DNA from 3 places in the Vreelandella sp. F11 genome. Region 2 is predicted to be linked to each of the others. Evidence: predicted binding sites of a transcription regulator. Region 2 holds the regulator's gene; each other region holds the start of a gene.

Region 1 (7,576 bases), 470 kb from region 2:
ACTCTTTGCTCTCCTCACTGCCACCGACGCCGGCGGTGGGCGGCGTTCCTCGCGAGTCAGCGCTAGCGTTTATTCGTCAGCATGAGCGCCATCAACGCGGTTGGTACTCCGGGGTGTTCGGGAGAATCAGCCACGCCAGTAGCGACCTCGCCGTGACTATTCGCTGCGCCCATATCGATTCAGAAATGATCCGGCTCTATGCCGGTGCGGGCATCGTGGCGGGCTCCCAGCCGGACGAAGAGTGGCGGGAGCTGGATACTAAAATCGCCGATATTATGTCGCTGCTAGGGATGGGATAACACATATGACAGCTTCTACATCGAGCGGTTTTGCGCAAGCGCATGCCACCTTTAATCATGTGTGGGCGGCGCTGATTTTGGAAGAACTCCACCGCTTAGGCGTGCGCGATGTGGTGCTGGCGCCCGGCTCTCGCTCATCGCCGTTGACCATGGTCGCCAGCGAGCATGCCGGGCTACGCTGCCACTGCCATTTTGACGAGCGGGGGCTGGGGTTTATGGCACTGGGTATTGCCCGGGGCAGTCATCGCCCCGTGGTGGTGATTACGACTTCTGGCACCGCCGTGGCGAATCTCTACCCGGCGGTGGTAGAAGCCAACCTGCTCGGTGTGCCGCTGATTGTGCTCTCTGCCGACCGCCCCATTGAGCTGCTGGATAACGGTAGCAACCAGGCCATTGACCAACGGGATATCTTCTCCCGCCACACGACTGTTCACCACGACCTGCCAACGCCAGATGCTGAGATAAAAGCAGCGTTTCTCCTCAGCACGATTGATCAAGCGGTTGATCAGCAGCGCCGCACCCCTGGCCCCATCCATATCAACTGCCGTTACCGCGAGCCTCTTTACCCCGGCGAATGCGTGGTGGATGCCAGTGACTATCTCGCCCCGCTGGGGCGCTGGCTGAAGGATTCCGCGCCTTGGAGTGATTGGTCATGGGGTGTTGGACAGGCAAGCGCCACCATTCCAGCGCTTAGTGATGTATGGGAAGCATTTGCCCAGCAGCGCGGAATTATCGTCGCGGGTAGCATTGATGACCCGCAACAGGCGCAGCAAGTGGTAGCGCTCTCCAAGCAACTGGGCTGGCCGCTACTGGCGGATGTGCAGAGCCAGGTGCGTTTTGATCCTCATAACCTGATCCATTTTGATTTGGCGCTCCATGACGAACGCTTTAGCGCGGAACTGGCTAAGGCAGAGGTGGTGCTGCAGTTTGGTGGACGGTTAATTTCCAAGCGACTCACGCAGTTTATTGCCCAACAGCCCTGGCAGGATGTCTGGCTGGTTGATCCGCTGCCCCTACGGCTTGATCCTGATTACTGCGTTAAGCGCCGTTTGATAAGCTCGCCCGCGGATTTTATAGCTGGCTTGCCGAACATTTCCGAACAAACGCCTTGGCATCAGTTGGATAGCCTTCAGCGCCGCACCAGCCAGTTTGTAGAAGGGCAGTGCGCGGCCTTCTCAGAGCTGGGTGTTTGTCACCAGCTAGCGCAACTGGCGGAAGGGCAGCTATTTATCGGCAACAGCCTGCCTGCACGGTTAATGAATATGCTGGGAGCGCATCGCCAAACGCCGCTGCGGGTATTGGCCAATCGCGGCGCCTCCGGTATCGATGGCTTAATCGCCACGGCCTACGGCGTCAGCTGCACATGCTCAGAACCCACTACCATTGTGCTGGGAGATACCAGCGCACTGCATGATCTCAATAGCCTCGCGCTGTTAAAGCAGGCGGCTCAGCCGCTGGTGGTGGTTATTCTCAATAATGATGGCGGCAGTATTTTTCATATGCTGCCGGTGCCCAAAGAGGGGGAGCTGCTGGAGCGCTATTATCGCCAGCCACATGGGCTTAACTTCGAGTATGCCGCCAAGATGTTTGGGCTTGGCTACTCGGCGCCCAGCTCACTGGAAGCCTTCGCAGCGGCTTATACCCAGGCGTTAGAGTCGGGCGTTACGTTGATCGAGGTGAACGTGCCCCACCAGCAGGTCGCCGATGATCTCAAGTCGCTTGGCGCAGCGGTTCGAGGGGCGTCGCGTGAGCTGTAAACCTCACAAGCAGGCGCCGACCCTGATACTGCTCCACGGTTTGTTGGGCGATCGACAGGACTGGGGTGAGGTCATCGCTGGCTTGGCAGGTATTAACTGCCTCGCGCTGGATTTGCCCGGCCACGGCCAGTATCACCAGGAGCAGGTAGCCTCTTTTGAAGCGTTTCACCACTGGCTTGGCGATACGCTGATAAGCCACGGTGTAAGCCGTTACTGCCTGCTGGGCTATTCCCTGGGAGGGCGCTTGGCGCTGTACCATGCCAGCCGCCAACCGCCGGGGCTGGAAGCGCTTTGGCTGGAGAGCGCTCACCCTGGGCTACCCGCCAGTGAGTGTCCTGGCCGTATTGCTCATGATGAACGCTGGGCGCGACGCTTTGAGCAAGAGCCGTTGGAAGACGTACTTATCGATTGGTATCAGCAGCCGGTGTTTGTCGATCTCACGGAGGCCCAGCGGCTTCGGCAGATTCAACGCCGCTTAGCGAATCGAGGGCCAGCCGTCGCCCAAATGCTGCGGTCAACATCCTTGGGGCATCAGCCTTTGCTTTGGCAGTGGCTGGAAAGTGCTTCGCTACCGGTCAGCTATTTTTCAGGTCGTCGGGACACCAAGTTCCACACTCTGGCGACGCAACTAACAAGGATGGCCCCGCGCCTGCGCCATATCACGCTGGAGGGGGGCCACAATCTTCATGCTGAGCAACCGGGGATGATTGCTCAGCAGCTCAATGCCTGGTACCGCGCGCTAGGCTAATGTTTATCAGCTAATCACCATTAACCAGGGCAGGCCGATCGCGAGCCAAACCACCAGGAAAAGCAGCCCGAAGATGGCTCCTAGCCGCCAGAACAGTGCGCTCGGCAGGTAGCCACTGCCGTAGTAAACCGGGCTGGGCCCAGTGCCGTAAGGGGTGAGAATACCCATAAAGCCGAGGGTGGGGAGTAGCAGCAGGATAAACATCTGCATATCCAGCCCGGCAATGCCCGATGCCGCCGCCAGAATCACCGGTAGCAGGGCGGTAACGTGGGCCGTTACGCTGGCAAAGAAGTAGTGCAGTAGGTAGAAGATAACCACCAGTGCCACCATGGCCATCAGCGGATTGAAGTGGCTTAACTGCCCGCCGACCACACCGCCAAACCAGTTAACGAATCCCACCTGGCTGAGACCACCCGCGAGCGCCACCAGAGTGGCAAACCATACAAAGGTATTCCAGGCGGCTCGGTTATCGAGAATATCGCTCCAGGTCACAATGCCGGTTAACAGCATGCCGCAGATCACCAGTAGGCCCACCAGCGATCCAGAGATAATGTCGCCTGCGAAAATCCATAGCAGCAGGGCGGTGACCACCATCATGACCAGCATGATTTCATGGCGGGTCAGTGCCCCCAGTTTGGTTAGCTCCTGGCCCGCCCAGTCGGAAATTTCACTGCCCGCTTTCACTTCGGGGGCGCATAGCCAGTAGCTCAACAGCGGCACCAACAGAAGCAGCAGAATGCCCGCCGGTGCTACCGCCATAAACCACTGCCCCCAGTTGATATGGATACCAGTGGCGCTTTCGGTTAGCGCGATGGCCAGTAAGTTAGGGGCCAGGGCGGTCAAAAACAGCGAGCTAGTTACGCAGGTAGACGCAAGTGCTGTCCACATCAAAAAGCTACCCATGCGCTTCATACTGGGGTCATTGGGGTGCGAATCGTAAAGCGGTGGCAGGTTGCGAATCACTGGGAAGATCGTGCCCGCACTGCGCGCCGTATTGGAGGGCGTAAAGGGGGCCAGAATGCCATCAGCAATCATCACCGCGTAGCCAAGGGTCAAGGTACGCTTCCCCATTGCCTTGACCAACCAGAGCGATATCCGCCTACCCAGGCCGGTTTTTTCATACCCCAAGGCAAACATAAAGGCACCAAAAATCAGCCATACCGTCGAGTTGGTAAAGCCCGACACCGCCCATGAAAAGGCCTGGTTAGCGGCATTAAACCCACCAGCTGCCAGTTGTTCCGGAGAGAACAGCACCCACCTTGAAAGCAGCGCCACCAGGGTGACGCCGATTAGGCCCACCACCGCGCCCGGTAGCGGTTCAAGAATCAAGCCCACTACGCAGCCGAGGAAAACGGCGAAAAAATACCACGCATGAGGGGCAAGCCCCGGGGGCGTGGGTATCAGCGCGACGATGATAGCGACTGCAAGCGGCGCTAATAGTTTCCATCGCGGTGAGGGTTGAGCATTCGTCATCATGCGGCACCTCTCTTTAGTTTTCTTGAGTCTGGTTGGGCTTCTTTTATTGCTTGGTATTGCCTGGCGGATAGCTATCTGCCTTGCAGTGAGTGGCTTGAAGAGTAGGTGCTTCAACGTGGGGGGAACAGCAATACCGACTCGATTTTCCACTTGCTTGACGCACGTCAATAGTTCTTTGGACTAATGAGCAGGGCCTGCCAAGGGCGTGGTAAGTTGAAGTAATGAAAGGGCACCGAAGAGTGCCGCCGGTACCACCTTTGACTTGGCTAATGGAAGGGATTGTCATGCAGCAGCGAGATTTCGATATCGTCATTGTCGGTGGGGGTGGCGCAGGCTTACGTGCTGCTATTGGCGCTGCCGAGCAGGCCAAAACCCAGGGCACCCCTCAGCGTATTGCGCTGCTCTCCAAGGTGTACCCCATGCGCTCGCACACCGTGGCGGCTGAAGGCGGGGCGGCTGCTGTGACCAGTGCCGAGGATACTCACCAGGCGCATTTTGACGACACGGTGTCGGGTGGCGACTGGCTGGTTGAGCAGGGCGTTGTCGACTACTTTGTTCACCATGCTTACCAAGAGCTGGTACAGATGGAGCGCTGGGGCTGCCCCTGGAGCCGTAAGGACGATGGACAGGTGCAGGTGCGCCGCTTTGGCGGTATGAAAACCGCCCGCACCTGGTTCGCCGCTGATAAAACCGGCTTCCATATGCTTCACACCCTGTTCCAGACCTCGTTGAAATATCCTGAGATCGAGCGTTTCGACGAATACTTCGTGCTCGACCTGGCGGTACACGAAGGCGCTGTGATTGGCGTGATTGCGCTACAAATCGCCACTGGCGAGTTAACCGTGCTGCGTGCCAAAGCGGTGATTCTGGCTACCGGCGGTGCAGGGCGTTTATTCCGTTTTAACACCAATGCGGGCATTGTCACCGGCGACGGTATGGCGATGGCCTACCGGCACGGTGTGGCGCTGCGGGACATGGAGTTTGTTCAGTATCACCCCACCGGCTTACCTGGCTCCGGCATTTTGATTACCGAAGCGTGCCGGGGCGAAGGTGGCATTCTGCTTAATAAAGATGGCTATCGCTATCTACAGGATTACGGTCTTGGCCCGGAAACACCGCTTGGCAAGCCGGAGAACAAGTACATGGAACTGGGCCCGCGGGACAAGCTCTCCCAGGCTTTTTGGCAGGAGCAGCAGGCGGGCCGCACCGGTAAGTTTGGCGACAGCGACGTGGTCTATCTTGATCTGCGCCACTTGGGTGAAAAATACATTCTGGAGCGCCTGCCGTTTATCTGCGAGCTGGCCAAATCCTATATCAACGTCGATCCAGTCAAAGAGCCAGTGCCCATTCGCCCGGCGGTGCACTACACCATGGGCGGTATTGAAACCAACCCTCAGTGCGAAACCTCCATTGCCGGGCTCTACGCCGCCGGGGAGTGTGCCTCGGTGGGCCTGCATGGCGCCAACCGACTGGGCTCTAACTCGCTAACTGAGCTGTTGGTCTTCGGCCGCCTGGCGGGTGAGCAGGCAAGTAAGCGCGCAGCGCAAACCGAGTGGGCGGATGAGCGCCTGCTGGAAGCCCAGGGTGACCGCCAGCAAGCCAAACTGCTGCGGCTATGTGATGGCACCGGCAGTGAGGAGAGCTGGGTGGAACTCAAGCACGCCATGGTGCAGGCTATGGAGAGCGGCTGCGGGATTTATCGCACCGAAGAGGGCATGCGTCATTCGCTGGATACCATGCGCCAACTGCGTGCGCGCTTTAACAAGGTTCGCGTTAACGATACCAGCAAGATTTTTAATACCGAGCTACTTGAGTGTTTGGAGTTGGAGTGTGGCCTGGATATTGCCGAAGCCTCTTGTTTGGGCGCGCTTGAGCGCCGTGAGTCCCGCGGCGCCCACCAGCGCTTGGATGAAGGCATGCAGAAGCGCGATGACGTTAACTACCTCAAGCATAGCCAGGTATTCTACCGAGGCGAAGCTCATGCTGAGCTGCGCTGGCAGGACGTCGATGTACGATTCTCCGCCCCGGCGGAGCGGGCTTATGGCGATGCGGGCAAGGGAGAAAAGGCATGAGTACCGATCAGATCACTGCCAAGCGTGAGAGTACTAATAGCTCCAGTACTAATAAGACCAGTACTAACAACGCCAGAACCAAACACATCAGCGTCAAACGCTACCTGCCGGACACCTCGACTGAGACGTACTGGCAGGAGTATGACCTGCCGGTGGACGACAGCACTTCGCTGCTGGATGCTCTCAACCATATCAAGGAGCAGCTTGATAGCACGCTGAGTTATCGCTGGTCCTGCCGTATGGCGATCTGTGGCTCCTGCGGGGTGATGGTGAACGGCATTCCCAAGCTGGGCTGCAAAACCTTTCTGCGCGATTACGAGGGCGATATTCGTATTGAGCCGCTGGCCCACTTCCCGGTGCAGCGGGATCTGGTGGTGGATATGGAGATCTTTCTTGAGCACCTGGCGGCGGTGAAGCCCTATCTGATCGATGACAACCCAGTAAAATCCTACGACCCCACAGCGCCGGAAACCTACCAGCAGTCACCTGAACAGCTCGCTCGCTATAAGCAGTTCGCTAACTGCATTAATTGTGGTCTCTGCTACTCCGCTTGCCCCCAATTCGGGCTTAATCCGGAGTTCCTTGGTCCGGCGGCATTAACGCTGGCTCACCGTTACAACCTGGACAGCCGCGACCACGGCAAAAAACAGCGCATGGCCGAGCTTAACCGCCACGACGGCGTATGGAGCTGTACCTTTGTGGGCTTCTGCTCAAAGGTGTGTCCCAAACACGTTGACCCCGCCGCCGCAGTAAATCAGGGCAAGGTCGAGGCTGCTAAACATACGCTTATTGCGTTGTTTAAAGGGTAGGCTGAGGAGAACGAATATGAATAAATCATCATCGCAACGCCTGCCGCCGCTGAAACGCAACTGGTGGCTAAAACACCGCTTTTTCAAGCTTTATATGCTGCGTGAAGCCACGGTGCTACCGCTGGTGTTTTTTACGCTCTGTTTACTCGCCGGTATGGTTGCTCTGTTGCAAGGGGAGGAGAACTGGCAGGGGTGGATCGCCTTTATGGGCTCGCCCATTGTCTTGCTGCTGAACCTTGTCGCATTGGCTGCCAGCCTGTTCCACGCCGCCACTTTCTTTGTGCTATTCCCACGGGTAATGCCGCTGCGTATCGCCGGGCATAGCTTGCCTGATCAGGCCATCGTCGCCGGGCAGTGGGCGGGAGTCGTAGCGGTCGCGCTGCTATTTTTCTGGCTATTGGGAAGGGGGGCATGA
Region 2 (7,576 bases):
GGTTTTAATCAAATCGTGGCTGATCGCGGAAGAGATTGCCAACAGCAAGCCAGCTGCGGTAGACAGTGCCGCCGCAATACCACCGGCTGCGATCAAACCAATAACCCAGCCAGGAAGATTGGCAATCTCCGGGTTGGCGAGTACCAGGATATCGTTATTAACGGTCAGTTCGTTGCCTTCCCAGCCACGATCAGAGTAGTCGGCAGCATCATTATACATCTGGATACGGCCGTCGTTGTTGAGATCATTGAAGCTGATCAGGCCCGTCTCTTCCCATGTACGAACCCAGTCTGGGCGCTCTTCGTAGAGAATCGGGTTTAGCGCAGCCTCTTCGTAGTTCTCGACTTGTCCCGCCATCTCTGGGTAGACAGTGGTTGCCAGGTTCAAGCGTGCCATCGAACCAACGGCGGGTGCGGTTAGGTAGAGCAAGGCGATGAACACCAGTGCCCAACCGGCAGACCAACGCGCATCGGCGACTTTCGGTACCGTGAAGAAGCGAATGATAACGTGGGGTAGACCGGCAGTACCGACCATCAGCGACAGGGTGAACAGCACCATGTTGAGCTTGTTGTCCACATCCGCCGTGTAGTCGCGGAAGCCCAGTGCGCTCACCACGTCATCCAATTTAGCCAACAGCGGAATACCGGATTCAGTATGTGTACTGAACATACCGAACATCGGAATCGGGTTGCCGGTCAATTGGAAGGCAATAAACACCGCAGGAATGGTGTAAGCGATGATGAGAACGATGTACTGAGCTACCTGTGTGTAGGTAATGCCTTTCATGCCACCAAATACGGCGTAGAGGAAAACGATCAGCGCGGCTAACCAGATTCCCCAGGTGTTGCTGACTTCAAGGAAGCGCGAGAACGCCACGCCCGCACCGGTCATTTGACCGATAACGTAGGTAACCGACGCCACAATCAAGCACACGATCGCAACGAGGCGAGCGGTGTTGCTGTAGAAGCGGTCACCGATGAAGTCAGGCACGGTGAACTTACCAAACTTACGCAGGTAAGGGGCTAATAGCATCGCCAGGATAACGTAGCCACCGGTCCAACCCATCAGGAAAGTGGAGTTGGCGTAGCCTCCAGAGGCCAGCAAACCCGCCATGGAAATAAACGACGCTGCTGACATCCAGTCCGCCGCGGTGGCCATACCGTTAGTGATAGGGTGTACCCCACCACCTGCGACATAGAAGTCTTTCGTTGAGCCGGCGCGCGCCCAGATCGCAATGCCTATATATAAGGCAAAGGAGGCGCCGACGAACAGTAAGTTAATTGCAAACTGGCTCATACCGGCTTACTCCCCAAGGCCAAATTTTTGATCGAGCTTATTCATCTTCCAGGCGTAGAAGAAGATCAGCACGATAAACGTTAGGATTGAGCCCTGTTGTGCAAACCAGAAGCCAAGGTCAGTGCCGCCAACCGGGATACCGGCGAGCAGCGGGCGAAAGAGGATAGCGCATCCGTAAGAAACAAATGCCCAAACGGCCAGGCATCCGAAAATTAAGCGGACGTTTGCTTTCCAGTATTCAGCAGCATTGGTTTTGTCGTCTGCCATTGTGTTGCTCTCCACTTGTGATTTTTAAGGTTGGGAAAGTTCACGAGGAATAGCGTGTGACCCATCAGGGCAATCGCACGTCTAAAGCCACTCAATCGTTAGGAGTGGTGAGTCAGTTCCTGTTGGCACGTCACCTTATTATTCGATATGAAATGTCGAGTTAGTTAGTGACGTGCGATTACCCTGCATGACTCATTGTTAATACTGGGCAATAAACGTCAAAAAATAAATCCCAGACTTTGGTATCAATAAACATCGAAATAGCTATTGATTCAATGCATGCTGTTGAAAATATGAGTATTTAAGCACTTTTTAAGCGAAATTCGAAGGCGTTTTCAGAGCTATGGGACGATAGTCTAGTAAGCAAATTAAAGCCGTTGTTGGCTACTTTAAATAGATGTATTGAGTTTCGCGTGAAGCATGGTTAGCAAAAGCCGATACTTTGGTCGTGTATCAAAAGTCGCTTCGACTTTAGCGTGATAGCTAAAGGTATAACAACGTTCTACTTGCTACTTGGGAAGTGAATCCTTTATACCCGTACAGCCACCTTCATATAATAACCGATAAGCTATTAGGAAGCGCTGGAGTGACGCCTTCGATATGAATCAGTATCACGAAGAGCCATTTTTAATAAGACTTACATACTCTTTAGTTCGCCTTTAGTTGAACGAGGTTAAACCCCATGGTCGATGTGGATCTATCCCAGCTGCCGTTTACGCTTCTTGACGATGAGGGGCGTGATCACATTCGCCGTGGCATTGACCTTGCCTATTTTGATCGTGACGAAATCATTTTAGAGACTGGCCAAGCGGGGGAGTTTGTCTTTCTGATTCATAAAGGCGAAGTGGCTGAAATCGACCCAACGCTACCCTCGTCCACCTCACGTATTGGCCACTACACGGCGGGGGATCTGTTTGGCGCGATCAGCATTCTCAACGGTAAAAGCCGTTATCGGTTTAAGGCTGAGCAGGAGTGCCTGTGTTATCTCCTGCCCAAGGCACTGTTTCAGCAGTTGTGCCGCCACTATCCCGATTTTAGTAATTTCTTTCGCCAGTCGCTGACCCATAAGGCTCGCCTGCTGACCGAAAAGCGTGCCGAGGGAGGCGTCACCATGGCGGGCTTTATGCTGGCCAAGGTGAGTGAGTGTATGCGCGAGCCGCTGCTGATGGCGGCGGCGACCGATATTGCCAGCGCGGTAAAACAGCTCAATGAGAGCCATGCCGACAGCCTGCTGGTGGAGACCCAGGACAGGCTGGGCATGGTAACCAAAACCGATCTGCTCAACGCATTAGTGTTGAAAGGCAGCGCAGTAACGTCAGCAGTGGATGAAGTCGCCCACTTCAACTTGGTGACCGCCGCGCCGGATCAGTACTTATTTGAAGTATTGGTACTAATGACCCGCCATAAAGTGGCACGTGTAGTCGTGATGGAGCAAAACGCCTTAAAGGGCGTGGTCGAGCTCACCGATGTGCTTAGCTTCTTCTCAAGTCGCAGCTATGTGGTGAGCCTGCAGGTAGAGCAAGCAAGCAGTTTAGAGGCGCTTTCGGCGGCCAGTCAGCGTACGCCGGAACTGGTCAAAGCGCTGATGGCCCAGGGCGTTAAGCTGCGCTTTGCGATGGATCTGCTCGCTGCACTCAACGGCCGTATCATAAGTAAAGCCTGGGAGTTCACCACTGCTGAGCGTTATCAGGAGCAGAGCTGCATGATGGTAATGGGTAGCGAAGGGCGCGGTGAGCAGATTCTCAAAACGGATCAGGATAACGGCTTGATCCTGGCCGATGAAGCCCAGTGGCCTGACCTTGAAAGCCATATGCAGACGCTCACCGATACGCTGATTCAGCTGGGCTATCCGCCGTGTCCCGGCAATATTATGGTGTCGAACCCTGAGTGGGTGGCGACGGTATCGCAGTGGAAGGGCAATATTGCCAAGTGGGCCAGGGAGCGGGATGGCGACAGCCTGATGAAGCTGGCGATTATGCTCGATGCCCACGCGGTGGCGGGTAACCCAAGCCTGCTTGAAAGCGTACGTGATGAGCTGTTTGAACGCTGTTCGAGCGATGAACTACTGCTCTCCTATTTCGCCCGCACGGCGCTGCGTTTCTCGACCCCGCTGACGCTGTTTGGCTCGCTGAAAAAGCCCCAGCACGGTATCGATATTAAGAAAGGCGGCATCTTTCCGATTGTTCACGGTGTGCGCACCATGGCGCTTGAACGGCGGATTAAAGCCACCTCAACCTTTGACCGCCTGGATGCACTAGCGGCCGATGGTCGCCTGGATCGTCGTTTTGCTGAGGATCTGGGGGAGGCGTTGGCGCTGTTTTCCGAGCTGCGTCTTAAACAGCAGCTAAGCGCATTGGAAACGTCTTCGGACACAAAAGAAGCTAACCCCCAAAACGGCAGTCGCGCTAACCGCGTTGTCGTGCAAAACCTCTCTTCCCTGGAGCGCGATCTTCTGCGCGAAGCGATGCATATTGTCAAAGACTTTAAGCAGCGGCTTTCCCATCGTTATCATTTGGAGTATTCGTGAGCGGAATGCGGCTGTTAGATCGACACGTAGCGCTATTTAGCGGTTCATTGCGCACCTTGTTGCGCCGCGAAAGTGATCGTCGGCGTTGTGCTGATTCTCCCTATGCCTGGCTGTTTCAACCCTATATGGGCGAGGAGTTGGTAGCACTCGCCTGTACGACAACGCCCACGTCGTCATCGCCGGTGATCAGTTTGGCCGCGGTGGCGCTGAGCCAGCAGCAGGTACGAACCAGCCGCGCTTTTGTGATGACGTTAGGCAATACAAAACTGCCCGAAAGTGCCGCGCTGCGCCGTCATCATTTGCTGTGCGAGGCCGGGGAGGTGCAGCCGACAAGCAGCGCTAACTTGAGCGCGTTAGTGGAATTTATCGGCAATCGACCCATAGTGGGCTGGCAGTTGGAGCAGCGTATTGGGGCGTTGAATACACTACTGACCAAGCGGCTAAATTTTGCCCTGCCCAATGCCCAGGTTGATGTGGCGAGACTGCATCAGCGCCAACTGCGGCGACTGCATCCCCAGGTAGAAGCGCCCAGCAGCTTCACCCAGGCGTTGGCATGCTGGCAGGTACCCGCCATGGGCGTGCAAAGCGTACTGGGCGAGGCCACCGCCAGCGCACTGCTGTATATGCGCCTGCAGCGCGTTATGGCACAGGCTGCTTAGGAAGGAGCGACGAGTAGTTGGGTCAAGGCGAAGAGTGTTGTTAGAATAGCCCCCAATTATTTCTGTGTAGCACCTCTTCTCTTCACCATACCCTCGGCAGTGCCTATACCATGCAATCTCTTGATCACTTTGATCCTGCTCACCTTGATACAGTTGTAGCCACCCCAGCTAACGCTGAGCAAAACCAGCCAGAGCTGGCTGATGCCAAGCAGAAACGTGAATTTAACAAGCTGCAAAAGCGTCTGCGCCGGGAAGTGGGCAATGCGATTATTGATTACCAAATGATCAATGAAGGCGATCGCGTGATGGTGTGCCTCTCCGGCGGAAAGGACAGCTACACCATGCTGGAGATTTTGCGCAACTTGCAGCGCAACGCGCCGGTCAATTTTTCACTGGTGGCGGTCAATCTGGATCAAAAGCAGCCGGGCTTTCCCGAGCATGTGCTGCCTGCCTATCTGGAGAAGCAGGGCGTGGAGTACCATATTGTCGAGCGCGATACTTACTCGGTGGTGAAGGAGAAAACCCCTGAAGGCAAAACCACCTGTGCGCTCTGTTCACGACTGCGCCGTGGCTCGCTGTATGGGTTTGCCGAAGAGATTGGCGCCAATAAAATTGCCCTGGGCCATCACCGGGAAGATATCCTCGAAACCCTGTTTCTGAATATGTTTTTCGGCGGTAACCTGAAAGCGATGCCGCCCAAGCTGTTATCCGATGATGGAAAGAATATCGTTATTCGGCCATTGGCTTACTGCAAAGAGGCAGATATTGCTGAATTTTCGCGGTTGATGGAATTCCCGATCATCCCCTGCAACCTCTGCGGCTCCCAGCCCAATATGCAGCGTCAGGTAGTCAAAGAGATGCTCGCGGAGTGGGACAAAAAGTTTCCGGGCCGCCTGGAAAGCATGTTTAAAGCGGTGACCAATATTGCACCCTCCCAGTTGGCAGACCGCAGCCTGTTTGATTTTGAAGGCTTAGAGGCCAAACAGGCGGAACTGCTGGCAGGGCGCATCCAGGCCTTTAACGTCAGCTAACCGTTTGCTCTTCCTCTTCAGCGAGGGTAATCAAGCGCGGCATGTCGAGAATGTTGACCTCTCGCCCGGAAACCGCCACCACGTTCTGCTGCTGAAAGCGGCTTAAAATGCGGCTGACGGTTTCCACCGCTAAGCCCAGGTAGTTGCCAATATCGGCTCTGGGCATTGAGAGGCGAAAACTGTAGGGCGAGTAGCCCCGGCGACGAAAACGATCCGAGAGAGTAATCAAGAAGCTCGCCAGCCGCTGATCAGCGGTTTTACGCGACAGCAGGCGCATCATACGCCGATCATCGCGTAACTCTTTACTCATGCTGCGATACAGCTGGCCACGTAGCTCAGGGATCTCTTCCGAGAGCAGATCCAGGCGGTCAAAAGGGATCTCGCATACGGTGGTGGTTTCCAGTGCAATAACGCTACCGGGATAGTGCTCTTCGTCAATGCCATCCAGCCCCACCAGTTCACTGGGCAGGTAGAAGTTTGTCAGCTGTTCGCTGCCGTTACCTTCGGCGGTGATCTGTTTCAAACTCCCTGAACGCACCGCGTAAACACTGGTGAAAGTGTCCCCCTGGCGAAACAGAGGCTCGCCTTTTTTCAGCGGCGCACGGCGGCGAATAATCGCATCGAACTGCCCCATATCGTCCAGCTCAAGGGCAAGCGGCAGGCACAGCGAGCTAAGGCTGCAGGTTTGGCAACGTGCTTCGTGGAGTAGCGAGCGCCGGCTGCTCATGGGTTCCAACATACGATGCTCCTTGAGTGGGTCAGGGTAAAATTAGTAAATTCTTACTTATTATAGTCGCGTTAGCATGCCTGCAATAAGATGATTAAACAATCTTAGAGTAGCGCTGCCCCGTTTGCCCAGAAAGATGGGCATCGAACGCCATGGCTAAATGGCGAATCAGCAGCCGCCCCATGGGCGTGGCATTAAGTTGATCACCACTACGGGTCATTAGGCCATCTTGCTCGGCGCTCTGTAAACGTTCTAGCGCGGGTGCAAAATAGCGGGGGGCATCAATATTCCAGCGCTGGCTGACCGCAGCAAGATCAATGCCCATATCGCACATCAGCCGCTCAATCACATCCCGGCGGATGAGGTCGTCGTTGCTCAGCCGCACGCCGCGTACGGTGGCGAGCTGGCCCTGATCCAACGCCGTTTCGTAGCTGGCCAGGTCACTAGGATTCTGCGCATAGACGTCATCAATGCGCGAAATCGCCGAAACGCCAAGCCCGATTAAATCGCACTGAGCATGGCTGGAGTAGCCTTGAAAATTGCGCTGTAGCGAACCTTCTCTTTGGGCAATGGCGAGGCGATCGTCTGGCCGGGCAAAGTGATCCATGCCGATATGCACATAGCCTGCCGCGGTGAGCATCTCGATGGTGGCGCGCAGAATCGCCAGCTTCTCTTCACCCCCTGGCAAGTCATCAACATTAATACGCCGCTGGGGGGCGAATCGCTCCGGCATGTGTGCATAATTAAACACTGAAAGACGCGCGGGGTTGAGGTCAATCACCTGGCGAAGCGTATTCGTAAAACTCTTTTCTGTCTGAAACGGTAAACCATAAATAAGATCAAGATTGAGCGAGCGAAAACCCAGGCGATGCGCCTCCTCCATCAGCGTTTCGGTCAGTACTCGAGGCTGAATGCGGTTAATCGCTTTCTGCACCAGCGGGCTTAAATCCTGCACGCCCAGGCTAATACGGTTAAAGCCTAACGACTGTAGGTGACGCAGGGTAAACACATCCGCTTCGCGAGGATCTATCTCAATGGCGTAATCGCGATCAACCGACGATGAAAGGCC
Region 3 (7,576 bases), 790 kb from region 2:
CGCCTGAGCGCAAAAACTCCAAGGGCTACCGGATCAATGAGCCCGCCTCAATCCTGCCACTGCTCAATGCTCGCGAAACGTTTGCCGACGCCACCTGGACAGCAGGCCCCATGCTGGTGGGCAACCCCGCTCCCCAGGGCCCGGCGCGCGACGCCGTCTCCCCTGCCGACGGCTCACGGGTAATTGGCAAGGTGCATGAAGCCACCCCGGAAGAGGTCACCACTGCCCTCGACGCCGCCGAACAAGGTTTTAAAGAGTGGTCTGCACGCCCAGCGGCCGAGCGCGCCGCGGTACTGCGCCGCACCGCCGACCTCTACGAAGAACATATCGCTGAGCTAACCGTGATCACCACCCGTGAAGCGGGCAAGATGATGTTCGATGGTATCGCCGAAGTGCGCGAAGCGGTGGATTTCCTACGCTACTACGCCAACGAAGGCGAGCGGTTGGAAGCGGAAGAGCCCGGCAGCGCCCGCGGCATTTTCGTCTGCATCAGCCCATGGAACTTCCCCCTGGCCATCACCACCGGGCAGATTGCTGCTGCCTTAGTGGCCGGTAACGCGGTAATCGCCAAGCCCGCCGAACAGACGCCGCTGATCGCCGCCCGCGCCGTCGAGCTGATGCGTGAAGCTGGCTTACCGGAAGCGGCGCTACAGCTACTGCCTGGCGATGGCCCAACGGTAGGTGGCCCGCTGACCAGCGATCCACGTATCGCTGGGGTCTGCTTCACCGGCTCGACCCCGGTAGCCCAAATCATCCACAAAGCGCTGGCCGAGAACGCGGGCTCCGATGCAATACTGATCGCCGAAACTGGCGGGCTAAACTCCATGATCGTGGACTCCACAGCGCTGACCGAACAAGCGGTGCGCGATATCCTGATCTCCTCCTTCCAGTCAGCTGGTCAGCGCTGTTCCGCGCTGCGCATGCTGTATGTCCAGGAAGAGGCCCGAGACCGCCTGCTCAACATGCTCTACGGCGCCATGGACGCACTCACCATTGGCGACCCTTGGAACACGGACACCGACGTTTCGCCGGTGATCGACACCGATGCCCAGACCGAAATCAGCGACTATGTGGCAGCACAAGAGAAAGCCGGCAAAGTGCTCAAGAAGCTGTCCGCACCGGAGAACGGCACCTTCGTCACCCCGGCGGTGATCGACGTTGGCGGCATCGAAGATCTCGAACGTGAAATTTTCGGCCCGGTGCTGCACGTCGCCACCTTCAAGGCGCGGGATATCGATAAGGTAGTCGACGACATCAATGGTAAGGGCTACGGGCTAACCTTCGGCCTGCATACCCGCATCGACGACCGCGTGCAGCAAATCGTCGAGCGCATCCATGTCGGCAACGTCTACGTCAACCGTAACCAAATTGGCGCCATTGTTGGCTCCCAGCCGTTCGGTGGCGAGGGGCTTTCGGGCACCGGGCCCAAGGCCGGTGGCCCGCTCTACGTCAACCGTTTCCGCCGCACCGCGGAGGCTGAGCGCCACGAAGCACCTGAGGGGAACGCCGTTTCGCTCAGCGACCTCCAAGCGGCCTTCGACGGGCTGGATGCACGCAACTGGGCGGTACGACCCAATCGCATTGAGGTACTGCGCAAGGCACTCTCCGGTAAAGGCGGTGTAATCCGTAAGGCGCTTGCCGAAACGGCAGCGCTGGATATGACGGCGCAGACGCTGCCGGGGCCGACAGGTGAAAGCAACCGTCTGGCAATGTACCCCAAGGGCGTGGTGCTGTGCCTTGGGCCAACCCTGGATATCGCCATTGCTCAAGCAGCGCAGGCCCTAGGCGCTGGCTGTGCCGCTGTCATAGTCGCGCCGGGTGCCGAGCAGGCGGTGAAACCGCTGACCGATGCAGGCGCACCGGTAGCCGGGCTTGATGGCAACGTTTCAGCCGAGACGTTGAGCGAGGTCAAAGGGATTGCAGCGGTGGCCGCCGCTGGCAACAGCGACTGGACGCGTGAACTGCGCATTGCGCTGGCCAAACGCGACGGCGCCATCATACCGCTCGAAACCCAGACCATCTCGCCGGATCGCTACGTGGTGGAGCGCCATCTATGTATCGACACCACCGCCGCGGGCGGCAACGCCAGCCTATTGGCAACGGCTGAATAGGTCGGCGTTGAATGGTGGGAGCTTAGGAGGTGAGCGGATCATTGAGGCCGCTCGCCCTCCTCCCAGACCGTCTCAGTAATCAATAGTTAGCCACTACTCGTTAGTGGCTTTTTTTCATCTGGCAGCCGGTTTTCAGGCTGCCTTTGACTTTCTTAATCGCGTCACTCGTCCTCCATCCACCCTTCAGGCATGCACGATTACACTGGCGATGAACCAGAAAATAACTGCGGATGGCAAAGTAACCTGCTGTTTGAATAGGACGAATGCAGGTTAAGGTTAACTGATGAATTTATAGTGCCCCAAAACAACCTGTAAGGAATCACCCGGTCTAGCCGTGGCGAACTACCACAACAAGTTAGCCTCACAGTAAGACATCCACATCAACCATGTCAGATGAAGATCACTGATATTAGCCGCTCACGCTGCCAATAAAAAAACCTGCGGCCTACTACAGTGAGCAGGCTCATATGTGCTAGCTGCTATCATCACAAAGCTCAGCATGGAGGTCATAAGGTATCGTTTCTCCCTCGTCAGTCCAAACCCCGGTCACTAAGATTTCATTGGAATTTACGTGCAGCATAAGCTCTATTCTGGCCCTGTTCTCATTTGATTCGCCTGCGTATCGATACCGGGCATCACCCTCGAATGAATTTTCATTTCGACTTAACTGACAGCTACCCGAATACCTAGCCCCTTCATCAGAACCCGAAAAATCGAAAACCAACTCACTCTCCCTTAATATAAAACGAGTTACATTAACCTTGAACTGAGGCTTTCCCTCGTAGTCGAGGTACATCGCTCCTTTCTTCATCTCCGAACCCCTATAGGCTGCTAACGTCAAGCACAACGACGGCTCACGCCCCCCGTTGAAGCGTACTACTAGCACTTAAATTGGCAGCAGACGCTAATTCTTATAGGTGGTATTACAATATGGATGTGTGATTTGTGCATTATCTTGTATTCCTGCACCGCCTTCCCTTTTTCGTTCAACATGATCCACTGTAATTGAATTCCTGTGGATTAGCCCGCCACAAATTTTACATTTTATTGGATTTGCCAATGCATCCTTTATAAAAGTGGCCGACTTTACATTAGTCGAGAATTTCTCCTGAGTTGATTCGACAAAGTGCTCTTCAAATTGAATAAATGAATATCTTTCATTTGCCTTTGCCATTTCTTTAATCTCCTCCTCAGACTTACCATCTATAAGCGATTCGAAAAGAGTTTGATAAAAGTCAGCGAGCCTCTTTGCGCCCCCCTTAGAACCACTACCAAGTTTGTTGGCCATTTGATTAGGTATAGACTTGTATCTTAAAAGGAAGGACTCAAATTGCTCTCTGACATCAGTGAAATGAGAAAACCTACCCTTTCTATCAACCCATTTTAAGAAGGATACAACTGCCAAAAAAGCTGTAGGCTGATAACGACCTGCTGCACTGTAGAAATAAACTACAGGGTGAAGACCAAGAGAAGAGGGATGTATGCCGGTAATCCTATTCAGGAGACGCCTTACCTCTTTGAGAAAGAGGGCTGTCTTTTCCCCATCAGGGTCATCTTCTAATTTGGACTCTGCAGACACATCATTCACAAGATTTACAAAATCTAATAGAAGTGGCAATGATGCGGCTGAATAACCTTTACCAGCCACGGGCAGATCCAAAGTTTTGATAGGCGTTTGAAGCTTGGGCATAAACAAAAGGTCATTAACTTCGTTAGATATTTTCTCAATATCAGCTTGTATATTAAATGAAAATTTAGACCAATATTTATGTCCAGTTCCAGCTCTAATTATAGCACGCGAAGCAATGGCATTTGGCTTCTTTCGAGACTTAAGAACACGAAGCTCAGTTTTATCTATGGGCGCCGCATGTTGATTGATCTTAAAAAAGGATTCCTCAGCTTTCTCTGCGTCCCCTTTTACCCACTGAAGCTGTAAAGCTATAAATCCAAGTTTTTTAGCTCTTTCCGCATGATCTTCTTCTGAACGATCAGGATACTGTGCCGCATGCTGGATGTCTTTATAAGAGCCAACACGCCTTGCAATCAACTTCCGAGTATTTTCGGCAATATCTTTCTGATCGTCGGAAATTTTCTGCTCGAAAAAAACTCTAGAAATATCACCATCGCCGTAGTCATCGTGAACCCATGCAATCAACGCACTAAGTCGGTGACCTCCGTCGATCACGAAAATGTTGGAACCTGCTTGCCACAGAATTATTGCAGGGATCAAGTCTCCACCAATATAACTCTCTATAAAGCTAGCAATTCGTTCAGGAGCCCAATCTGCTGTTTCCCTCTGGAAATCTGGCTTTCGGAGAACTGGGTAAAAAAAAGACCCTTTTTCTAGATCCCGAATTTGCAGGGTCTGCCCAAACTGCGATGTTGAATTACCTTCATTTACCGCAAAGTCTTCTCGTGGGATTAGGGCATCCAAATTTACTTTAGCCATGCATTATCCTTTTTGAGGAGTTAAAGTAGGTATTTTCCAGCCTCGTGCTAACAGTTTATTCCTCCAGATGGGATTTTCTTTAAATACAACAATATCAAATACTTAAAATACATCATTAGCAAATTACAAGCCTCAACTCACATATCAGTGCTGACTTGAAAATGCTCACTCATATCATCATCTGTGACTATTTTTTAGTATTGTCAATAAAAATTAAAACATGTATATCAAGTTGTTTTTTAATGATTTTTTTATAAAAAACTCATTAACATTCAAACATGCCTATTACCGAGCATACCAGAAAAACACGCATCGCAAACTAAAAATACTTCATATCGCTGCGCATACATCCATACAAATGGGCCAGTCAAATGGGCCAGTCAAATGGCCAGCAGCCCGCTCCTGAATTCGACCTCCCTGGCCCCCCCCTATCCCACGATAACGTTTGTCTAACAACCCTTGCCCTGGGTCAATAATCCACTCCCTGGGTCTCGTTACACTGGCTTCATCGTTAAGCGGCTATCGAATGGCCGCCCAGCTTTGCAACTAGTTAGTCGTTTAAAACTGACTGTTTTAACACCAGGAGTGAACCCATGCGTAAAGCCGCCCTGCCTACCCTACTTGTAACCTCTGTTGCCGCTGCGGCAATGATGACCAGCAGCCAGGTATTTGCCTACGGCGCTGGTGACTTCTTCACCCGCGTGGGTGTTGCCAAAGTCGCCCCTAAAAGTGACAACGGCTCGCTAGCCAACGGTGCGCTGTCCGTGGATGTACAGGATAAAACCGATTTCGCGTTTACTTTGGGCTATCGTTTTCACGATAAAGTCGGCGTTGAACTCCTGGCCGCACTACCGTTTGAACACGACATTCATTTGAACGGCGATAATATCGCCTCGACCAAGCACCTGCCGCCGACCTTAACGCTACAGTACTACCCGCTGGGCGGCACCCAGTCGCGCGTACAGCCCTATGTCGGCGCCGGTATTAATTACACCTACTTCTCCGATGAAGAGCTGGCGATTGGTGATTTAGACCTGGATGACTCCTGGGGTGCAGCGGGCCAGGTAGGCGTTGATCTACTGATTGATGATCACTGGGCGCTGAACGCCGCAGCTTGGTACATCGACATCGATACCGATGCCAGCGTTAACGGTGCGGCGGCAGGTACTGTTGAGATCGACCCTCTCGTGGTCATGGCAGGCCTCAGCTACCGCTTCTAAGCCGCCTGCAAAACCGCTAGCGGATATTATCCACAAAGCCTGCCTCACGGTGGGCTTTGTGCGTTTAGTGATATGCCGCTTTAAGTGCTTTCAGTGACGATCTGGTCGACCTTCTCTACCGCACGCACAATCAGCAGTTGATGGTGAGCGGGTGTTTTTTCCTGCTGCAAGTAGGCCGCCACGGCGGGAGCCACCTCGCACTTTGCGGGCATAGCGGCACGCGCATCCATCAGGGCGTTCAAGCGGGCAATAAACACAAAGCGTATCCATTGCGGCAGCGACATGGTGTCGATGCAAAACGGCTGCTGGCTGGCAAATGCCTCTGCATCGGGTGTTGGCATACGCCATAGATCGGCGGCTTTCATCGACGCTTCAAGCTCTAAGAGCGCTGTCTGCAACGGTTGATAAGTACTCATAAAGTCGCTTGTCACTACCTTGTAAAATGAATAAGTATATCGTCTGCCTATTATCCCCACTCAGCGGGCGCCTTGCCACCTATCAACACTCGCGGGAAGTTATCCATAGACTCACAGAAAACCTGCACGAGCCTGTGGATAAACTATGGAAAGGTGTCGCAACGCTTGCTCTCATGGGGCTTTAGCAAAGTTGATTAATTTTTAACCGCATTGTCATTAATGCTAATGCCTTAAGGCTCTGCCATTTACACCATGTTTATCAGTCACTGCGGCTGACAGTGCCACATCAGCAAGGTAGAGTGCACGCTTGCAAAGCGGAAGGATGTCATGCAACCAATTAAAACCCTTGATGAGTTTTTTACCCGCAGCGGTGGTGAGGTTACCCTTTTCCATATGGGACGCCATGTCGCCCCCTGCCCACGGGAGTCACTCGCTGCCTTCGAGAGTGGCGAATTGGCCTGGCCTGAGCCCTGGCAGAGCCAGGCACGCCTAGCCATCGTGTTTCGGCTTGGCGATATGCCTGAGCCTGCCATTTGGTTCTTAGCCTTGCCGTTGGATGAGCAGGGTATGATAGCCCCCGCCCAGCGCGATGCGTTTTTAAACCGGCTGCTGGAGACGTTAGGCCGTGCCGTTGCGCAAGTAGGCCGTAAAGAAACAGCGGACGTGGATCACCTAATGAAGGATAATCCCCTCGCCTTCACACCTAGCGTCACCTTCCAAGCGATGCTCAATGCCCGCGCCACACACGAGCGTGGGCTGGCGGCCAGCCAACATTTTGAGCCGGTTGAGGCCTACTTGAGCGGCCAGCAAACGATTGATTGGCAGGCGCTGGGGTTACAAGGGATTGCCGATTACGTCGTGCGTATGGACACACCTGACGCCGAATCGCTAGCACTGCGGCTGCCTGAACTGCCCACCACCGTTATTCACTCATTGTGCTACTGTTTAGAGCACCAGCCGTTGCCGGAGCCGTTAGTTGTTGCACTGCGACGATGTGGAGAAGACGCCGCACAAGTGGGCGACATTGAAACCCTGTGTGCCTGTCTGCGTGCAGTGGGTAATACGGACGCATCAGCGGTGGGCGATTGGTATACGGCCTTACTCAATGACACTGCGGCCTGCGGGCCTGATGTTCTGGCGGCGATAGCCGGTCGTGGCTGGGGCTATTTGGAAGATGCAGAGCGTCTGCCGCTTTTTCTGCAACGTTTAGCAGAAGATGAGCGTAGCGATTTTGCCGCCGTGGTACGTGATATTGCGTTAATTCCTAGGCTACGCTTACCGGTCATGATGGCGCTGCGAGATGCCCCTACTGGCACCCCTATTCAACGCCGCCTGGCACTGATGATGTCCCAAAGGAACGCTTGATTCGATGTCATTTTT

What was found. Region 2 encodes FNR, which switches genes on or off when oxygen is low (the NO sensors DNR and NnrR bind a similar motif). Its sites were predicted from a motif close to TTGATNTANATCAA; they were not measured.
Region 1: a site for FNR is predicted at 4,435-4,448, ahead of frdA (fumarate reductase (quinol) flavoprotein subunit). Genes of this name have one in related genera too.
Region 3: a site for FNR is predicted at 5,020-5,033, ahead of ACFIOZ_RS13330 (OmpW/AlkL family protein). Genes of this name have one in related genera too.

The regions. Positions count from the first base shown of each region.
Region 1 is NZ_CP170448.1:4,165,263-4,172,838, reverse strand. It holds gene ACFIOZ_RS19095 (isochorismate synthase) at 1-299, shown strand, start outside; gene menD (2-succinyl-5-enolpyruvyl-6-hydroxy-3-cyclohexene-1-carboxylic-acid synthase) at 305-2,056, shown strand; gene menH (2-succinyl-6-hydroxy-2,4-cyclohexadiene-1-carboxylate synthase) at 2,046-2,804, shown strand; gene ACFIOZ_RS19080 (anion permease) at 2,811-4,280, opposite strand; gene frdA (fumarate reductase (quinol) flavoprotein subunit) at 4,565-6,352, shown strand; gene ACFIOZ_RS19070 (succinate dehydrogenase/fumarate reductase iron-sulfur subunit) at 6,349-7,161, shown strand; gene ACFIOZ_RS19065 (fumarate reductase subunit C) at 7,178-7,576, shown strand; gene frdD (fumarate reductase subunit FrdD) at 7,573-7,576, shown strand, end outside.
Region 2 is NZ_CP170448.1:3,696,892-3,704,467, reverse strand. It holds gene ACFIOZ_RS17010 (sodium:solute symporter family protein) at 1-1,296, opposite strand, end outside; gene ACFIOZ_RS17005 (DUF4212 domain-containing protein) at 1,303-1,563, opposite strand; gene ACFIOZ_RS17000 (DUF294 nucleotidyltransferase-like domain-containing protein) at 2,246-4,090, shown strand; gene ACFIOZ_RS16995 (DNA polymerase III subunit epsilon) at 4,096-4,749, shown strand; gene ttcA (tRNA 2-thiocytidine(32) synthetase TtcA) at 4,860-5,780, shown strand; gene fnr (fumarate/nitrate reduction transcriptional regulator Fnr) at 5,773-6,519, opposite strand; gene hemN (oxygen-independent coproporphyrinogen III oxidase) at 6,602-7,576, opposite strand, start outside.
Region 3 is NZ_CP170448.1:2,904,102-2,911,677, forward strand. It holds gene putA (bifunctional proline dehydrogenase/L-glutamate gamma-semialdehyde dehydrogenase PutA) at 1-2,111, shown strand, start outside; gene ACFIOZ_RS13325 (GmrSD restriction endonuclease domain-containing protein) at 3,016-4,560, opposite strand; gene ACFIOZ_RS13330 (OmpW/AlkL family protein) at 5,154-5,780, shown strand; gene ACFIOZ_RS13335 (YqcC family protein) at 5,861-6,196, opposite strand; gene ACFIOZ_RS13340 (DUF3549 family protein) at 6,524-7,561, shown strand.